DNA from 4 places in the Labilibaculum manganireducens genome. Region 4 is predicted to be linked to each of the others. Evidence: riboswitches for the same ligand, from Rfam matches in the RefSeq annotation. Region 4 holds a riboswitch; each other region holds the start of a gene.
The links. A riboswitch is a leader RNA that binds a small molecule or an ion and turns the genes downstream of it on or off. The one in region 4 is predicted to bind cobalamin.
Positions count from the first base shown of each region.

Region 1: it holds a riboswitch for cobalamin, as region 4 does, so the genes downstream of both, ACHZAX_RS07065 (ABC transporter substrate-binding protein) here and ACHZAX_RS10175 (hypothetical protein) in region 4, are expected to answer to the same signal.
Region 2: it holds a riboswitch for cobalamin, as region 4 does, so the genes downstream of both, ACHZAX_RS07080 (TonB-dependent receptor plug domain-containing protein) here and ACHZAX_RS10175 (hypothetical protein) in region 4, are expected to answer to the same signal.
Region 3: it holds a riboswitch for cobalamin, as region 4 does, so the genes downstream of both, ACHZAX_RS09690 (carboxypeptidase-like regulatory domain-containing protein) here and ACHZAX_RS10175 (hypothetical protein) in region 4, are expected to answer to the same signal.

Region 1 covers NZ_CAXXEE010000003.1:1,833,403-1,836,568, reverse strand. The annotation lists gene ACHZAX_RS07070 (iron ABC transporter permease) at 1-747, opposite strand, end outside; gene ACHZAX_RS07065 (ABC transporter substrate-binding protein) at 755-1,936, opposite strand; cobalamin riboswitch at 2,025-2,230, opposite strand; gene ACHZAX_RS07060 (TIM barrel protein) at 2,385-3,166, opposite strand, start outside.
Region 2 covers NZ_CAXXEE010000003.1:1,836,811-1,839,976, forward strand. The annotation lists gene ACHZAX_RS07070 (iron ABC transporter permease) at 1-67, shown strand, start outside; gene ACHZAX_RS07075 (ABC transporter ATP-binding protein) at 78-1,112, shown strand; cobalamin riboswitch at 1,203-1,409, shown strand; gene ACHZAX_RS07080 (TonB-dependent receptor plug domain-containing protein) at 1,575-3,166, shown strand, end outside.
Region 3 covers NZ_CAXXEE010000003.1:2,518,936-2,522,101, reverse strand. The annotation lists gene ACHZAX_RS09700 (putative transporter) at 1-441, opposite strand, end outside; gene ACHZAX_RS09695 (hypothetical protein) at 716-856, opposite strand; cobalamin riboswitch at 985-1,169, opposite strand; cobalamin riboswitch at 1,475-1,687, shown strand; gene ACHZAX_RS09690 (carboxypeptidase-like regulatory domain-containing protein) at 1,823-2,020, shown strand; gene ACHZAX_RS09685 (TonB-dependent receptor) at 2,023-3,166, shown strand, end outside.
Region 4 covers NZ_CAXXEE010000003.1:2,634,216-2,637,381, reverse strand. The annotation lists gene ACHZAX_RS10180 (AMP-binding protein) at 1-968, shown strand, start outside; cobalamin riboswitch at 1,194-1,394, shown strand; gene ACHZAX_RS10175 (hypothetical protein) at 1,426-1,656, shown strand; gene cobI (precorrin-2 C(20)-methyltransferase) at 1,747-2,460, shown strand; gene cobJ (precorrin-3B C(17)-methyltransferase) at 2,467-3,166, shown strand, end outside.

The DNA.
Region 1 (3,166 bases), 800 kb from region 4:
ACGAGTCTTATTAACTGATATTCCAACTCCCCGCGCATAATTCTCGCCCAACAAAAGTGCGTCCAATGGTTTTATCAGAAAAAAAGCAATGATCAAACCACTAAAAACAATGGGTACCATTACTTTCATTTCGGTCCATGTAACACCTGCCAAGCTGCCAAAAGTCCATACGATAAAACTTTGTATTTGCTCCGGATCGCTAAAATATTGCAGAATATTTACCACAGCACCGGTAATACTTCCAAACATGATTCCGATAATCAGCAGTGAAACACTATCTGATATTTTAAGAGAGGCCAAAGCAACCAGCATGAATACCAATGATGCACCAACAACAGCTGCAACCACCAATGCCCAACTACCTAAAAAAGCCGAAATAACTCCAAAAGCAACCGGCATTAAAGCTGATGCCATTACCATTAAAGCAACTCCCAAACTTGCCCCGGAACTAATTCCCAAAACGTAAGGTCCGGCCAATGGATTTCTGAAAAGTGTCTGCATCATTAAGCCTGTAACCGATAATCCGGCTCCAACAAAAATGGCAGTTAAAGCTTTCGGTAAACGAAAATTTAAAATGATGTAGTTCCATGAGTTTTTCACATCAGCACCATATAGTATTGCAAACACCTTTTTAAAAGGAATATTTACACTTCCGAATATCAAATCCAACAGGAAAACGCCACAAATGAGAAGGAACAGTATCCCAAATACGAGCGAAAACAATCTTCCATTTTTATTCAACAGCATAGCTCTCCTATTTCAATTGTTGATAGTAATACAGTTCATAATTTGGCAGCAATTCGGGATGTAAAATCTTAATCACATCTTTAAACACAACATCGGGTTGCATTACACCTGACTCAAACCAATCGTTGGCGCCGCTATCTTTCATTCTTTTGGTAGAACAAAAAACATGAGCTGTTTTATATGATCGAAATAAGGTGTAACGCTCATCCATATTTTTCATATCCTCCAAAGTTCTGCATTGTCCGGGGCCAAACCAAATATCTGCTTCTCCCTGCTTATCGAAAACAACCTCAAAACTTAATGGCATACTGCCACTGGTGCTATCAGAAAACCAACAATAATCTGCCTTTCCGTCGCGAAGGAATTGCGCTAAGTAGCTTTGTCCGCCAGGCATATACCAAATGCCTTTAAAATTATAGCCCGAAAGAATGCTTGGTTTACTCTCCACATTTTCCACCAACTTTTTCAAATCATTGTATCTCTTTTCTACAGCATTAAAATGTTTTTCAGCCTCGGCCTCCTCATTAAAAAAAGCTGCAATAAATTTTGCCCATTCAGCACGTGCCAAGGGAGAAGTTTCCATCCACTCTATATTATAAGCAACCGGCAAACCTGCTTTCATTAATTTAGTTTCCTTGTCGGTGATGTTCATAAAACCGGCAACCATTACCAATTCAGGATCCAGCTCAACAATTTTCTCGAAATTCAGACTTTCCGAATGACCTACTGCTTGTATCGTTCCATTCTGAGCCTTTTTATCCAACTCCTCATCGTAAATACGATCGCGCAAAGAAACTGCAACAATTCGATCCTGAACGTTTAAGAACTTTAAAATTCCGATTTGAGTACTCGATAGCGCGGCAATACTCCTTACAGGAACCTCTACCAACAAACCATCAGCAGGGACCTGAATATCCATTTTTTCCCCACGATTCTTCAAATAATATTTTTGGAAAATTTTGCCTTCGTTCCAAGGATCCCAAACAATCAATTCTTTTAAGCCATTGGCAAGAAGTTTAATTTGAAAGCCTTTGGCGTACTTTAATTGAGATTGATGATAAAAAGATGAATCGACAGCTGAATTATCAGCTTGTTTTTCTTTCTTTTTTGGATCGCCGGATTGACAGGAAACAGTACCCAATAACAGAATCAGGAGTAATGCCCAACAGCTTGATTTTAATAAATTCATTTTCTTCCACAATAATTGTGGGGATAGCAGACAAGAAAATACAATTACTACAATTATACCTTCGTTACTCAGTTCCCCGAAGTTACGAAACAGTTCAATTTATTAGGCAGGTCTTCTGGCTTTACCCAATTCTAACGCCTTCCCATGCAAAACTACATTCACATAGTGGCTGATTTGTCAGAACTTATCAATGAAAAATCATTGAGGGCTTACAGCTGCGGGGACAGCTCCGGTATTGCACCGGATTCCCATTTTAATTCTCAAAAGAGAGAAACCCAATTCCTGCAAATCTATGGAATATTTCGGAAAAAGAAGAGGTTTTAAAAAAGCAATCAGGAATAACTGTCGTACAAAAACAAAAAGACTGAATCGTATTGAACGAAACAGTCTTTATTATAAGGTGCAGAAATGTGGAAAATACAATTTAAAGCCACCTCGTTGTATTTCACTAACGTAAAGCATTCATCTGAACATCCAGTTTCTCTGAATATTCCTTGATATCCTTTGTAATGAATTCATGAATTACAGTTTCAGGTTCAATCTCATAAATTATTTCTTTTACACGCTTACTCGTAAATGGTAAATGCTGATCAATCTGCAAAACATGATTACGTGCTGTAGTATATTTCTCTGTATGATTTAAGTCTGACCATCCTGTTGGTAAACCATTCATAACCTGTTTCGTTTGATATTCTCCTGATAAACTCAAATTCAAATGCAGACTCTTAATTTTCGCCTGAATATCTTTCGACAATCGTGATATCCGATCCAAAACAAAATCAATGGCCTCATCCTCACATCTCAATGCAATATTCGTATTCATTAAATGTCCCGTATCCAAAAGTAGATTCCAATTTGAAAAATCCAATCGGGATGCAAAATCATCGGCCTCAGCCGGAAACAAAAAATCCAGACCCGGCCACCACAAATTCTCGATGGCTAATGTAACCGGAGGCTCTCCATCACCAAATTCCTGAGCCGTTCTGTTCAGCATTTCTGCTAACTCCTTCATTACCTCAGTGCTTTTATAGTTAAAATCCCGCGTAAAAGCGTGTTCCAATTCTACATGTGCTGCGTGTATAACAGCATGAGATGGTTGAAAATGTGCTGCGTATTCCCACAATTTCTTCTGAGAAGTAATCATTTCTGCAGCATTCTTACCTCCGCAGCAAAACTGCAGATGCTCTGCTGACATATTAGGAAAATAATATTTGGCAGCATCCTCTCCTT
Region 2 (3,166 bases), 800 kb from region 4:
TGGAGGGCCGGTTGTAATTTGGGTGATTATGCGTAGTAGAAATGTGAAGGCTTCTTTTGCCGGGTAAGAATTGGGTTATGAGTGAAATTAAAGAAGTACAAAAAGACATACTGGTAACTCAGGATCTTTCCATTGGATACAAACAAGGGAAGAAGGAACAGCTATGCTTGCTTTCAGATATCAACCTGACAATCAGGCGGGGCGAAATGGTCTGTCTTTTGGGTCCGAACGGAGCGGGTAAATCGACTCTTATGAGAACCATTGCCGGTATTCAATCGCCCTTGGCGGGATATACCTTGGTAGAAGGAATTCCTATTCGTGATCGGAATTTTAAAGAGATTGCTCAATTGCTAAGTATCGTTTTAACTGAGCGGATTAATGTGGGAAACCTCACCGTTTACCATATCGTTTCTTTGGGCCGGCATCCTTATACTTCATGGATGGGACGTTTATCGGAAGAGGATAACGATAAAATTAAAGGGGCATTGGAACAAGTCGGTTTATTGCATTATGCCGATCATTTCATCAATCAGTTGAGCGATGGGGAACGGCAGCGGGTGATGATCGCCAAGGCTTTGGCACAGGATACGCCGTTAATTATGCTCGATGAACCTACTGCGCATTTGGATTTGCCAAACCGTGTTGACATCATGCGGTTGTTGCATCGTTTGGCCCGGGAAACCAATAAGGCCATTTTACTTTCTACCCACGAATTGGATTTAGCACTTCAGGCTGCAGATGTTATTTGGCTGATGGCACGGGGGCAGACGATTAAAGTTGGTGCTCCTGAGGATTTGGTTTTGAATGGAAGCATCGAAGAGACATTTCATAATAAATCATTCATCTTTGATCGTAAGACAGGAAATTTCATTATGAATTACCAGAAAAAACAGATCATTCAGGTTTTGGGTAATGATGTAATGGGGTTCTGGACACAAAGGGCATTGTCCCGCGAAGGTTATCAGGTTACTTGCGAAGAAGCCGGTAATTGTTCTGTGAAATTGCTCGAAGATACTATGGAATGGGAAATTCATCGAAATGGAGAGGTGAAAAAATGTCGGAGCATTCAGGAACTGCTGGCTTATCTCCGAACTTTTCTTGTTTTCGATTAATTTTAAATCTGTATTTTATTCATTTATAGAGTCTCCTGAAATACTGCCAAATAAATTTCTAAAATTAGATTTCTCAGAATAATATTTTACATACATTTGCGTCGCATTCGGTATTTTATTCCTCATTATTCAGGAATGAAATGAAAAGGGAATTCGGTGAAAATCCGAGACTATACCCGTAGCTGTAAGTTCTAAAAAGAGCTTTTTGAAAGTCCTGTGCCACTGTTCCAATTTTGGAATGGGAAGGCCTCAAAAAGTAGAACAAGTCAGAAGACCTGCCTTTGCAATCAATTTTAAGTCATTGCTTTCGGGAAAAAGAGCAAGTGAACGAAAACTTTATCGAACATTGATACAAGGATTGATCTGCCATGACCGGTTCTTTATGTCATGTTGTGAAATTTTCTTTTAGCTCCCTGTCTGCATTGCATTAGTTAAACTTATTTTCATTTATTCTTAAAAGACATGAAAAGAACATTTTTAACGGCTTTTGCATTGCTGTCATTATTAAATTCTGCAGTAAAAGCTGATGAGATTCCAAATCCTGCCAAAGATACAACGGCAGTGAGACACCTGAATTTATCAGAAGTTAAGATTAACGCATCACGTGTAAATGCAAAAATGAAGGATCTTCCTCAAAAGGTTGAGGTGGTTACAAGAAGAATGATTGAAGCGACTCCTGCAGTTGATATGGGTGAGTTGCTAAAAAAGACTACCGGTGTTGATATTATTCAATATCCAGGAATTTCTTCAGCTGTAAGTATGAGAGGTTTTGCACCATCTACATCAAACAAATACAATGTGATTTTAATTGATGGCAAACCTGCAGGAACTACCAATATTGCAACAATAGATATGTCGAATGTAGAACGGGTTGAAATTTTAAAAGGCCCTTTCTCAGCACAATATGGTTCTTCGGCTATGGCTGGAGTAATCAATATTGTTACCAAAGAGAGTACGCAAAGTATTACCGGAAATGCAAGTATTTCTTACGGAAGCTTCGAAACGTATACGGGTAGTTTAAGTGCCGGTGGTGCTTTGTCTGAATCAATGGATTTTGATGTAAGCTGCAATTACCAAAAACAAGGAAAGGATTATAAAATTGGGAAAAAGAATTTCTTTGGTAAAAGCGATGCTGAAACAATATTGGATCCAACGACCTACGGCAAGAGGATGGAGCACTCGCAATTTGAAAGACAGAATGCAAGTGCACGTTTAGGCTTCATTTTAGATGAAAACTGGAAGATTAATATTCATCAGTCGGTGTTTATTGCCAATGATGTTGAAACACCAGGTTCTTTTTGGCATGTGTATGGTATGGATTCAAAAGATATGAATAAGTATACAACAAGTGCTGACGTACTGGGAAAAATAGGAAATCATAAGCTAAGTTTATCTCCTTTTCACAGCAAAGAGGAAACAACCACTTTCAATTCAGTTTATGGTGATACCGAGAGTATTCATAAAAATTACGGCTTTATTCTTCAGGATGCCTTTAAAGTAGGAGAGCACTCTATTGCTTTTGGCATCGACAATAAAAACGATGTTTCCGAAAGCAATAATTGGAATACTTTGGGTGATGTTACAGCTCCTTCTACTCCAAAATATAAAAATGTATCGACCGGCATTTTTGGTCAGATAAATACAAATACTTTAAATGGAAAATTGAATATTGCCATAGGGGCAAGATATGATTTGGTGAAACTGAAATTGGAAGCGGACGATTTATTAGGGAATGAAGCAAGTACAGAGGAATACAATGTATTTACACAAAATGTGGGTGTAAAATATGAACTTCTTAAAGGATTAGCGGTTCATTCCAGTTGGGGAAATGCATTTTATGCTCCTGATGCTTTTCAAAAGGCAGGATTGTATACCACCGCATATGGAACCACAAAGGGAAATCCAAATTTGAAGGATGAGCAAAGTAATACTTTTGATGCTGGATTTGAATATAAGAATTTTGGGAAAGGCTTTAATTTCGATTTTACTTATTTTAAAACACATCATAATAACATGATCGTTAGTTATTCTGTAGACCCGGATGGCACAGCATA
Region 3 (3,166 bases), 120 kb from region 4:
AATGGTTTGCTGAGCAGCACCTAAACTGGGAGTATTGGTTACAGCTCCGCACATAATTCCGGTGATCACGGAAGTGGGAACATCGAAAATAAATTTTATGGTAACTGCAATAAAGAAACCTGAAATAACAATTCCTGAAGCGAGCAGGTTAATCTTTAATCCATTATTTTTAAGCGAAGTGATAAAGCGGGGACCTACCTCTAAACCAATTGAATACACAAATAGAATTAAGCCAAACTCTTTAATGAAGTGCAATACGTGAGCATCGGTTGCAGCACCCAAATGCCCAATTAACAGACCGGAAAACAGTATGCCTGCAATGCCAAGTTTAATTCTGAGAAACGATAGTTTTCCAAATAGAATACCTAAAACAGCGGCCAAACAAATGATGACAATTGTAGATGCTGTTCCTGGTGTAGTTAATAGTTCTATAATGTTCATGTTGAATTATTGGTGTTTTAAACGATATGATCTCAGAAGAAGATCATTTTTTAGTGAGAAATAAAGGGATATGAAACGTCCATGTCAAAGCGATTTTGACACACAGAGAGATGATTATCTCAGCATGGTAAGTTCCATATGGCAACTTAAAAACAAATTATAATCATATGAAAAGAGCCGGAACTCCCATCTATCTTGATACGAAGTCAGGATATTATGAATTGGCAAATGAAAGTGCCGGCTCAATTTTATTGATTTAGAGGCTAGTCAGGAATCAATAAGGAATCTTATAAACTTTTTGAAATGGGAAGTGAATATTTTTTCCGGAATAATTAGTTGCAAAGCCAAAATACATGTTGTGTTCGGTCTTTACTGCTTTCTCCATTTCGCGAGGAGTGCTGCTTACTTTTTGCATAACAATACATTTTAAATGGTAAAACTGTATGCTTTGCGTCAATCAATAAAAAACAGGAATAATAAAATTAAAAAGGAACTTTTAATTCACCAGCGAGTCCTGATTTTTAGCTTTATGTCGCGAAAGCATCAATCTAATTAAATAAGACAGGTCTCCTGGCTTTTCCATTTGCAACGCCTTCCCATTCCTGATATTGGAACAGTGGCTTGATGTTGCAAACTGTATTGGAATTACAGTTGCGCGTCAGCTCACGATTTTAACGTGATTCCCTATTAAACCCTTTTTACGGGGTATCTTAATTATTTTCGGAAGCAAAGTTATTAAAAAAAGTATCTAAAAAACAAATTTAAATTTCCTTTAAGTTGAATCAATTTGATTTTACGGACATAAAAAGGAGAGAAGTAAAGAAACTGATCGTTTACAGAGGTATGGATTTTACAAGTAATCAATTGCTGAAGTTAACTTGATTCTCTGGGATGTTGATTAAAATATTAAAGCCTTAATTGGCTTGTAATGGGAGCTGTAGGCTGTGTTACTTATTCGCGTTAACTTGCATATCTATGCTGTGAAACACTTCTGGTTTGTTTGCCCCGAATGCGATATCTTAAATATATATAATACATTTGCATCGATTTTGGTGTTCTGCTCAGGCTATCGTCTGAGGGAATGAAAAGGGAATCCGGTGAAAATCCGGAACAGTACCCGCTACTGTAAATCTCATTTTGCCATGTGCAAAATATGGTTTTTACACCGCAAGCCACTCTCAGAAATGGGGGGAAGGCTGTAAAAACTGAGATAAGTCAGGAGACCTGCCAAGTCGTAACTAAAGAACATTTTGCTTCCGGGAATCGAAGTATATGTATTGAACTTACGCGCGTGTTCAGTATTTATTATTCCAATTTCTTTGTTTGTGTAAACATTTGGCAGCAAGATGTGATGTTTTAAAATTTAAAAAACAAAACGATCATGCAGTTTAAAAATTACATTCTGATTGGCCTTTTTATATTGGTAAGTCAGAGTTTAGTTGCTCAAGTGGGGACATTGTCCGGAGCAGTCACAGAAAAGGACGGGACAAATCCTTTAATTGGTGCCAACGTTTATTTCCATGGAACAACCATAGGAGCCGCTACCAACAGCGATGGTATTATTCGTTTCGAAACTTAAAGGTGGGAGAGTACGAAATTGTTGTTTCCTATTCGGGATATGGAAGAAAAAAAGAAATTATAGAAATTAAGGAAGGAGCAAATGCTCTTGATTTTCAGTTGAATAAATCCGAGAGAGAATTGGGCGAAGTGGTAGTTACAGGTACCGGTACACCGCATCATTTAAAAAGTGCTCCCGTTCAAACCGAACTAATCAGCAGCAAGATGGTGAAGGCTGTTTCGGCATCGGGATTTGATGATTTAATGACTGGAATTAGTCCATCATTTGATTTTAGTCCGGGCAGTATGGGGGCTTTTATGCAGTTAAACGGATTAAGCAATGATTACATTTTGGTACTTGTTGATGGAAAAAGAATGTACGGAGATGTTGGAGGCCAGAATGACATCAACCGCATTAATCCTGATAATATTGAACGAATTGAAGTGGTTAAAGGTGCATCTTCATCATTGTATGGATCGGAAGCCATTGCAGGTGTAATTAATGTGATAACCAAAAAATCGAAACGAAAAATCTACGCTGAAAGCAATTCCCGATTAAGTGAACATGGAAACAGACAGTACTTCAACAAAGTAGGTTTGAATTTAGGACGTTTTTCATCTCTTACAACTTATTCAAGAAAGGAATCGGACGGGTGGCAGCTAAGCAAGTTCGAAATTGACGATGATATGGATAATGATGATCCATCGGATGATGTACTTGTTGTTACAGATGCTAAACAAGTGAATGCCTTCGAGGATTACGCCATCAGTCAGCGCTTTGATTTTGCCGCAACCAATAAACTAAGCGTATATGCAATGGGATCGAAATACGAGAAAGATGTATTGCAGCCAATTACAGTAAAAAAATATGGTTATTACTACAACGATTTTTCTTATTCGGCAGGAGCCAAGTACCTAATTAATAAGAAGGACTACATCGCTTTAGATTTTAATTCTGATCAATTTAAATACTATTACAAGTACAATCAGAATGATATATCTTCAAAATCAGGGAAAACCCTTCATTCAATAAGAGAAAAAGTTCTTAATACGGATCAAAAACGCGAAGATGTAAATCTAAAATACGTTTTTAGTCTAAAAAAGACGCATCAATTTACATTGGGTGGCGAATACGTAAACGAAAGCCTGAAATCGGAAGGTCGGTTGG
Region 4 (3,166 bases):
CTATGATTGCCGGTTCCTGTATCTATTATTTAGGAAAAGCTCCCGTGCCTTCATTGTTATTGTCAGCATTTAAAGAAGTGCGGCCAACCATCATGTTTTCGGTTCCATTGATTATCGAGAAGATTTACAGGAGTAAAATTTTACCGTCGATTAATGGGAAAGCCATTACCAAATATTTATATAAAATTCCGTTTTTCCGCAAGAAGCTGAACGCAATTGCCGGAAAAAAATTAATGGAAACCTTTGGTGGTAAATTAACTTTTTTTGGTATCGGCGGAGCTAAATTGAACTCTAAGGTTGAACTGTTTTTGCGTGAAGCAAAGTTTCCCTATGCTATTGGTTATGGATTAACTGAAACGGCACCATTAATTGCAGGATGTGGTCCCGCAATTACTAAATTTCAATCTACAGGGCCTGCTTTAGTCGGAGTTGAGCTGAAAATCAATAATCCTGATCCTGTTACTCAAATTGGAGAAGTATGGGCAAAGGGTGATAATGTGATGATGGGTTACTATAAAGAGCCGGAAAAAACCAAGGAGGTTTTAACAGAAGATGGCTGGTTTAAAACCGGCGACTTGGCAAAAATGGATAAAGACAATTATTTATATATCGAAGGTCGATTGAAAAATATGATTGTTGGATCAAGCGGAGAAAACATTTATCCGGAAGAAATAGAATCGGTAATCAATAACTTTAAACATGTAATAGAGTCTGTAGTTATTGAACAGAAAGGAAAATTGGTTGCAATGGTTCATTTTAATTATGAGGAATTGGAACAGCAATATCAACATCTTAAAAAAGAGGTGGGGAATTATGTCGATGACACTGTTGATGAGTTAATGAAGGAATTACAGGTTTATGTGAATTCACGTGTAAATAAATTTTCGCAGGTTCAGTTAGTGATCGCCCAAATTGACCCATTTCAAAAAACGGCAACGCATAAAATAAAGCGGTTTTTATATCATTAGAAACAAAAAAGACTATTAAGAATAAATTTCACCCCAAATGTTACACCTAACATTTGGGGTGTTTTTTTTATGATCTGAAAATTTCTTGTTCTTTATGTTTTTAGACAGAAATAAGATCTTACTGTAATTGTTATTTAGATGATAATCAGTGTTTAATGGTGGATGATTTGCTTTGGTTTTTTACATTCATAAAATAGATTGTTAGTATCTTGAATTAATATTGATACATTTGTTTCGCGATTTGGCAATATCATATCACTTGATGTAATATTAAAGAGGGAATCCGGTTTGAGTCCGGAACTGTACCCGCAGCTGTAATCTCTATACCAAACTCGGTTGCATGATGCCACTGTATCTTATGGAAGATATGGGAAGGCGCAACAAGAGGGAGAAAGTCAGAAAACCTGCCTAAAAGCAATTTTGTTTAATCGACACTTTCGGGACTAAAAGTAAGATTATGAAGAAAATTACTAAATGTGTGCCTACATGGCATATTATGCGTGGTTCATTATTGCGGAACCAATTTTCCAATTTTAAATCAGTGCAAGATGGCTCTCTGTTCATCTCGTTTTTTGATAAAACGAACTGGTTGAATTTCCAATCAATTAAAGAAGTGATGGTTGAAAAATGCCATTTGCAAAAAATTAATTTTTGGAGTCAGTTTCTATTCCCAATTAATACAATTTAATAATTCAGCTTGTTGTTCGCAACAGGTTAGAATTGATGTACTATAAATTAAAGGCAAACATCCGTTTGAATGCTTTAAAAATAAGATAACATGATAAGTGAAAGAGGTAAAGTGTTTGGAGTGGCCTTAGGTCCGGGAGACCCTGAGTTAATTACGGTGAAAGCTTTGAACTGTTTGAAGAAATCAGAGAAGATTTACTATCCGGCAACGCAATCATCAAAAGGGAATCAGGATAGTTTTTCATTGGTGATTTTGAAACAACTGGATGTAGAAGAGAACAAGTTTGTGCCCATTACAGTGCCGATGAGCAAGGATCGATCGGCGGCCGAAAAAGCATATGCAGATTTGTTTCGGAAAGTGCAGAAGGATGTTAAGGAAGGCAAACAGGTAGCAGTGGTGAGCGAAGGAGATATTTCATTTTTCAGCACATTTTCCTATTTACTTGAAGATTTCAGGAAGAATAGTGTCGATTTTGAGATGATTCCGGGAGTTCCGGCTTTTATTTTGGGAGGATCAGCAGGAAAACTGGCATTGGCAACTCAGAACGATAAATTATTAATAGCTCCGGACATAGAGAATGAAGAGGAACTGAAATCTTTGCTGGAGCAGAACCAAACTGTCGTTTTGATGAAGTTATCAATGGTTCGTGATTGGATTAAAGTGTTCATTCAAAATAGTGATCTGAAGTTCTTTTACGGTGAATATTTAGGAACTCAAAAGCAGTTTACCTGCACCGATATGGAAAGTTTGAAGGACAGGAAGATTCCATACTTCGCCATTTTAATTTTTTACGGAAATAAATAATATATCATGCCAAATAGATTAGGAAAAATAACCGTTGCAGGCCTTGGACCAGGAAGTCCGGATCTGTTTTTAAATCCTGCAATAGATGCAATAAGAGAAGCCGATGTGGTGATTGGATACAAATATTATTTTCAGTTCATAGAATCATTTCTGAAAGAAGGAACAGAATGCATGGATACGGGAATGCGTCAGGAAGTGCAGCGCGCCGAAAAGGCATTTGAATTGGCTGAAACAGGGAAAGATGTTGTTGTGATCAGCTCTGGCGATGCCGGTATTTACGGAATGGCATCGCTTGTTTTCGAGATGGCTGAGAAAACACAATCGAAAGTAGAGCTAAAAGTTATACCTGGGATTTCTGCTTTTCAGGCTGCGGCTGCAAAATTGGGCGCACCGTTAAGTCACGATTTGGTGATTCTTTCCTTGTCGGATTTACTCACCAGTTATGCTTTGATCGAGAAGAGAATAAAGGCAGCTGCTATGGGCGATTTCGTAACTGCAATTTACAATCCCAAAAGCAATAAAAGATATTGGCAATTGTATCGCTTACGCGAACTGTTTTTAGAGGAGAGAGAAGATACTACACCAGTTGCTGTTGTACGCCAGGTGGCTCGTGCCGAGGAACAAATTACCTTGACAAACCTACGCGATTTTGATCCTGAAATGGCAGACATGTTTTCACTGGTGATTGTTGGGAATTCACAAAGCT